3 regions of the Marinobacter sp. V032 genome follow, and region 2 is predicted to be linked to each of the others. Evidence: predicted binding sites of a transcription regulator. Region 2 holds the regulator's gene; each other region holds the start of a gene.
The links. The regulator sigma-54, encoded in region 2, starts transcription at its own class of promoters, with help from an activator protein. The targets are predictions, from matches to a motif close to ANTGGCATNNANNTTGCTNT.
Positions count from the first base shown of each region.

Region 1: a site for sigma-54 is predicted at 1,059-1,078, ahead of flhA (flagellar biosynthesis protein FlhA). Genes of this name have one in related genera too.
Region 3: a site for sigma-54 is predicted at 1,030-1,049, ahead of glnK (P-II family nitrogen regulator). Genes of this name have one in related genera too.

Region 1 is NZ_JBQXYE010000004.1:62,324-64,594, reverse strand. It holds gene ACUN9X_RS16150 (uracil-xanthine permease family protein) at 1-269, opposite strand, end outside; gene upp (uracil phosphoribosyltransferase) at 272-910, opposite strand; gene flhA (flagellar biosynthesis protein FlhA) at 1,160-2,271, shown strand, end outside.
Region 2 is NZ_JBQXYE010000001.1:1,883,483-1,885,753, forward strand. It holds gene hpf (ribosome hibernation promoting factor) at 1-135, opposite strand, end outside; gene ACUN9X_RS08655 (RNA polymerase factor sigma-54) at 255-1,805, opposite strand; gene lptB (LPS export ABC transporter ATP-binding protein) at 2,110-2,271, opposite strand, start outside.
Region 3 is NZ_JBQXYE010000001.1:81,472-83,742, reverse strand. It holds gene ACUN9X_RS00400 (ammonium transporter) at 1-510, opposite strand, end outside; gene glnK (P-II family nitrogen regulator) at 583-921, opposite strand; gene ACUN9X_RS00390 (accessory factor UbiK family protein) at 1,247-1,495, shown strand; gene ACUN9X_RS00385 (YifB family Mg chelatase-like AAA ATPase) at 1,631-2,271, shown strand, end outside.

The DNA.
Region 1 (2,271 bases), on a different contig from region 2:
AGCCCGCCCATGGTTTCCTCAATGCCAAACCGGGCCTTGGAGGCAATGATCGGCGCGATAAAGGCGAACGACGAGGCGAGGAAAATCGGAATCTGACCGCCGGTAATCAGTTGGAAGAGCAGGGTGCCGACACCGGCGGTGAACAAAGCCACGTTGGGGTCCATACCGGTGATAAGGGGCATCAGCACCAATGCGCCAAACGCAACCAGCAACATCTGGGATCCGGCAAGTGCCTCTCGCCATACGGGTTCGTTGGAAGTTTGCTGCATGCTTAGCTGTCCTTTTGTTTGGTGCCGAAGATCTTGTCACCGGCATCGCCGAGACCCGGAAGAATGTATCCCTTTTCATTAAGCCGCTGATCGACCGAAGCGGTATAGATGGACACATCAGGATGGGCTTCCAGCACTTTGGCTACACCTTCCGGTGCGGCGACAAGGATCAGCGCCCGGATTTCAGTGCTGCCGGCCTTTTTGAGTAGGTCGATTGTTGAAATCAGTGAACCGCCCGTTGCCAGCATGGGGTCGATAATGACCGCCATCCGCTGATCCAGTTCGCCCACCAGCTTTTCCAGATAGGTGCTGGCTTCAAGGGTTTCTTCGTTACGCACCTGGCCGACCACACTGACGCGTGCTCCGGGAATCAGTGACAGTACGCCATCCAGCATGCCCATGCCCGCCCGCAGGATCGGTACGATGGTGACCTTTTTACCGCGCAGGCGTTCGACTTCTACCGGTCCGGCCCAGCCTTCAATCGTTTCTTTTTCAAGCTCAAAGTCTTTGGTGGCCTCATAGGTCAGCAGGGCGCCGACCTCCTGAGCCAACTCGCGAAAGTTTTTGGTGCTGATGTCGGCGCGGCGCATCAGGCCAAGTTTATGGCGGATCAGGGGGTGTTGAACCTCATGGACGGGCATGGCTCACCTTATGTTCAGGAGTACGTGGGGATGTCTGGTCATGACACCTGCTGATGGCAATCAGATGGCGTTATGACTCGAATTGGCGTCAAGGATACCGCACTTGTGATGGTTTCGTCAGCGGCCGGTTTTCCGAAGGTTCGCTCGCGTTGGTATGGATCGTGCAATCACCTGTCGGTATGCAGGTATGTCGTCAAAAAAACGACAGACCAAACGCTGGCAATCGTTGTAACCGGAGATAAACAGGGAATGGACAGAGCGCTCGTCCTGAATAACGTCAAATCTATGGCGAACGGCAGTCTCGGTATTCCGATACTGCTGATGGCGCTGCTCGGCATGATGATTCTGCCGATGCCGGTCTTCCTGCTGGACGTGCTGTTTACCTTCAATATCACCCTGTCTATCGTCATTCTGCTGGTTGGTGTGTATGCACTGCGCCCAATGGAATTTGCGGCCTTTCCGACGGTTCTGCTGGTAGCCACGTTGCTGCGTCTGGCGTTGAACGTTGCCTCTACGCGAATTGTTCTGCTGCACGGCCATGAAGGCGGCGCTTCTGCCGGTAAGGTGATCGAGTCCTTTGGTGAAGTGCTCATCGGCGGCAACTATGCGGTCGGTATCGTGGTGTTTGCGATCCTGATGATCATCAACTTCATGGTTGTCACCAAAGGCGCTGGCCGGGTGTCGGAAGTGAGCGCCCGATTTACCCTGGATGCCATGCCCGGCAAGCAGATGGCTATCGACGCTGACCTGAACGCCGGCCTGATTAATCAGGACGACGCAAAGGCCCGCCGGTCCGAGATCGCGCAGGAAGCTGACTTCTACGGTTCAATGGACGGTGCCAGCAAGTTCGTAAAAGGTGACGCAGTTGCAGGCCTGCTGATTCTGGCGATCAACCTTGTAGGTGGTGTCGCCATTGGCATGATGCAACACGATCTGTCGTTCGCTGACGCCATGCGCAATTATGCACTTCTGACCATTGGTGACGGTCTGGTCGCCCAGATTCCGTCGCTGTTGCTGTCGACTGCAGCTGCCATCATGGTGACGCGCGTCACCTCCAGTCAGGACATGGGTCAGCAGATCCTGTCCCAGATGTTCACAGCACCTCGGGCTTTGGCTATTGCCGCTGCCATCCTTATTATTCTGGGTGTCATTCCGGGTATGCCGCACATTGCGTTTCTCGGCCTGGGTTTTCTTTCCGCTGGTACGGCATACCTGATCTGGAAGAAGCAGGCCCAGACCGAAGAAGACGACAGCGTATTCCCGGCCCGCGGCGGAACCGGTGTACCCCGCACAGCATCGCCGGCAGCGGGACCTCACGGTGGCGAAGGCGCACCCCATGCATTGCCCGGGCCTTCTGAAAA
Region 2 (2,271 bases):
CTTCTCAACGGATAAAGTGACCTGGCAATTTGTGATGTCATCGCAATGACGTTCGAGTTTTTCGAACTTGCCATCGACATAATCTTTCAGAGCGGGTGAGAGTTCGACATGGTGACCTGAGATGTTGAGTTGCATAGGCTTCTCCTGTTGTCGAGAGTGCCAGAGCGGGTTGTCCGCCTGGCAAACGGTGCTCGTCGTGTGACGAACGCTTTGAATCCTTTGCTGCCCAGTCTCACCCGGGGCAGGCGTCAATTTCAGACCAGCCGCTTCCGCTCGTTGGACGGCGGTATATGCATCGCTTCCCGATACTTGGCGACTGTGCGGCGCGCGACCTGTATGCCTTGCTCGCCGAGCAATGTGGCAATTTTACTGTCGCTGAGCGGCTTTTTTGGTGTCTCTGCCGCTACCAGTTTCTTGATCATGGCACGGATTGCAGTAGACGAACACTCTCCACCTTCATTGGTACTGACATGGCTGGAGAAAAAGTACTTCAGCTCAAATATTCCCCGCGGAGTGTGCATGTATTTCTGTGTCGTTACACGGGATATTGTGGACTCATGCATGCCCACTGCCTGGGCAATATCCGACAGAATCAGAGGCTTCATGGCCTCCTCGCCGATATCCAGAAAGCCCTGCTGATGTTCAACAATGCGCGTTGCCACCTTCAATAGCGTCTCGTTGCGACTTTGAAGACTCTTTATGAACCACTTCGCCTCCTGCAATTGATCCCGCATATAGGTGTTGTCGGCGCTGGAATCTGCTCGCTTTATTAATGCAGCATAGCCCGCATTGACACGAATGCGTGGTGCAATTTCAGGATTCAGCTCAACTCGCCAGCGATCCTTGACCTTGGTGACCACGACATCCGGCACCACATAGTCAGGCTCTACGCTGTCCAATGCATCGCCCGGACGTGGTGTAAGGGTCTGGATCAGCGCCAGCACCGCTTTGAGCTGCTCCTCCGTCAACCGGCTCCTGCGCAGCAGTTGGGCATAATCCCGATTGCCGAGCAGGTTGATGTAGTGACTGATTACAAGGCGTGCCTGTGGAAGCCACGGGGTATCCGGAGGGAGTTGACCAAGCTGGATCAGCAGGCATTCCTGCAAATCGCGAGCAAACACGCCCGGGGGATCAAAGTGCTGGAGGCGGCGCAGCACAGCCTCGACCTCATCAAGCTCGAGTGGGTCTTCGTCAGCGTCGTCGGACAGGCCGGAGTGGATGTCATCCAGAGAGGTAGTCAGGTAGCCGCGGGAATCAACCGAATCCATCAGGGCATGGGCAATAGCCTGGTCCCGCTCGCTCATGGGGGTCAGATTCAATTGCCAGAGCAGGTGATCCTGCAGTGTCTCCGCAGGGGAGTTGCGGGATTCGAAATCGGAGTCGTCATCGTCATCGCCACGCGATGCGGGGGCCGGAGCAGACTGGTAAATATCGTCCCATGCCGTGTCGACGGGCAGATCTTCGGGGATATCAGCCTGTGTTTCCTTCAGCCAGTCCGGTTCGTCCGAGGGTGCTTCCCATTCAGGATCTTCCGGCATCGTGGGCTCAGGTTGATCGGGCGTGCTGTCATCGGCGCTGTGATCGGAGTCGGTGTTATTTTCACCGCGCTCGTCGTCCTGGTTGTGTTCAGGGGAGTTGTCATCGTCTTCCGAGGTTTCCAGCATAGGATTGGATTCCAGTGCTTGCTGGATTTCCTGCTGGAGATCTAACGTCGAAAGCTGCAGCAAGCGTATGGCTTGTTGCAGTTGCGGGGTCATCGTGAGTTGTTGACCGAGCTTCAGCTGAAGCGAAGCTTTCATTACCATCGATTTATTCCCGTCACCCTTGGCTACTTGGTGTGTTCGGGCCAGGTCGCACCCGACATCATGCGGGGCCAGGAAAAAAGTGTTGCAAAGTGGCGACTTGGCAGAACAAGCAAATTCTTTGCCGAAGTTTACTGCTATGGATATGCCAATGACAATGCCTGAGCTGAAACGGTTCCGCTTTTTCGAAAATTCAGGTTCCGCCTGACCGTCGCGTGCGACGTTTTGCATCCCCTGTTGAGTTTACCCGCCCTGCAGCATTATGCGACAGCCTGACATGCTATTCATCTGCTGTGAACCCTGTGGCTCAGAGCCTGAACTCATCGCCAAGGTAGACCTCTTTAACTTGCTGATTGGAGAGGATGTCGTCGGAATGGCCGGAGGCAATAATGTGCCCACCGCTCACGATGTAGGCATTCTCACAAATATCGAGCGTTTCCCGCACGTTATGATCGGTAATCAGTACACC
Region 3 (2,271 bases), 1.8 Mb from region 2:
GCCCAGCGTGTACATGCCAAATACTGATGCACCGCCCCAGGTCCAGGAACCTTCCATCGGGTAGATAAAGCCTGTCATGAAGACCGCGAAGATCAGGAAAGTCCAGAGCTTCATGCGCTCAGCTACTGCACCCGATACGATCGACATAGCAGTTGCAACGAACACAACCTGGAAGAAGAAGTCGGAAGCGCCAGAGTAGATTGAACCGCCTTCAAAGCCGTCTTCACGGCCGGCGAAGTCGCCCAGAACGCCTGCAACGTCAACATTGCCCATGCCACTCAGGAAAAGGTTTCCGTCATACATGATGGCGTAGCCGCACACCAGATACATGGTGCAGGCAATCGCAAACAGAGCAACGTTCTTGGTCAGGATTTCGGTGGTGTTTTTAGCGCGTACCAGTCCGGATTCCAGCATGGCAAAGCCCGCTGCCATCCACATGACCAGTGCACCACAAATGAGGAAGTAAAAAGTGTCTAAAGCATACTGCAACTGAAAGATATTACTTTCCATCGGAAGCCCTCCGCACGAGGCTCTTCAAGGATTAATAGGTTAAAGCGTTGGCGTTAAAGAATCAGACGAGCCTTATACGGCTTCTTCGCCGGTCTCGCCGGTTCTGATTCGAATGGCCTGCTCCAGCTCGGTCACGAAGATCTTGCCGTCACCGATCTTGCCGGTGTTGGCGGCCTTGGTGACAGACTCAATCACCTGGTCGAGCAGGCTGTCACCAATGGCGACCTCAACCTTGACCTTGGGCAGGAAATCCACCACATATTCGGCACCCCGATACAGCTCGGTATGCCCTTTCTGCCGTCCGAAGCCTTTGACTTCAGTGACGGTCACGCCTTGAACGCCTATCTCGGATAATGCCTCGCGGACATCGTCGAGCTTGAACGGCTTGATGATAGCTGTCACAAGTTTCATTGCTGTCTCCTTGGTAATGCCGTCTCAAACTTTTTTCGGTATGAATCAGGGTTTGAGTTCGGGATGCTGCCACCTCGCACACATTCGTGCGGATTGCGTACGTGGTTTAAAGCATCGTGTGTGCCAACGCTAAAATAACCTATAAAAACAGTAATATATGATCATTTGGCCCTGATATGGGTCACGCAGATGCGCCATTGTAGAGCGACCGGAAAAGTGACGCACATATTTGGTGCATTGCGGTGTGCCACAATTGGCCAACTGGCAATCACACCGGCTATGTTACACTTTTCCAAACCTACCTTGGGAACCACAGAGGTGCATTTTGAAAACACCCCAGGACTTTTTGTCACAATTGCAGGGACAGTTTAGCCAATTTGTGCCGGATATGGCGCGCGCAGCGAAAGATGATTTTGAGCAGCAAGCGCGTGCGACCGTCATGTCAGTGCTGGCCAGACTGGATCTGGTAACCCGCGACGAATTCGATGCACAACAGGCTGTGTTGATGCGCACCCGTGAAAAAGTTGAAGCGTTGGAGAAGCAGGTCGCTGAGCTGGAAGCTCGCATCAAGTAATGGCAGGGGCGGGGTAAGCCCTGCCGGGATGTAAATGAATCTATAGTGGGTGCTGCAGGACGCGGTGCCCGGCTTGCCGGCCAACGCAGTTGACGATGGGCTGGCGATCCTGAAATGAAACCATGGAAGGTCTGTATGCTAGCTATTGTCCATACCCGGGCGCGCCTTGGCGTTTCCGCTCCGCCGGTGACGGTGGAAATACACCTCTCGAACGGATTGCCCTCCCTCTCAATTGTCGGCTTGCCTGAAACCGCTGTTCGCGAAAGCAAAGACCGTGTCCGCAGCGCACTGATGAATGCCGGCTTCGAATTTCCAACCCGTCGGATCACTATTAATCTGGCACCGGCAGACCTGCCCAAGGAAGGAGGGCGTTTTGATCTGCCGATCGCACTGGGCATTCTTGCGGCTTCCGGCCAAATTCCTGCCGAACCGTTGGCGACACTTGAGTGTGTCGGCGAACTGGCACTTGATGGTGCGCTGCGTCCGGTCAGGGGTGTGTTGCCCGCAGTAATGGCCGCGCGGCGGGCAGGGCGACAACTGCTGATTCCCGAAGACAATGCTGAAGAGGCCTCGCTGGCGGCCGGCGATGATGTGCTGGCCACAGGGCACTTGCTGAAGGTCGTCGCGCACCTGTGTGGCAATGAAAAGCTGGCCCCGCTGGAACGCTGCGAAGATGCGCCATTGCCCACGGATTACCCCGACCTGCGGGATGTGCGTGGTCAGCATGTACCCAAGCGGGCACTGGAAATAGCAGCGGCTGGTAGCCACAACCTGAT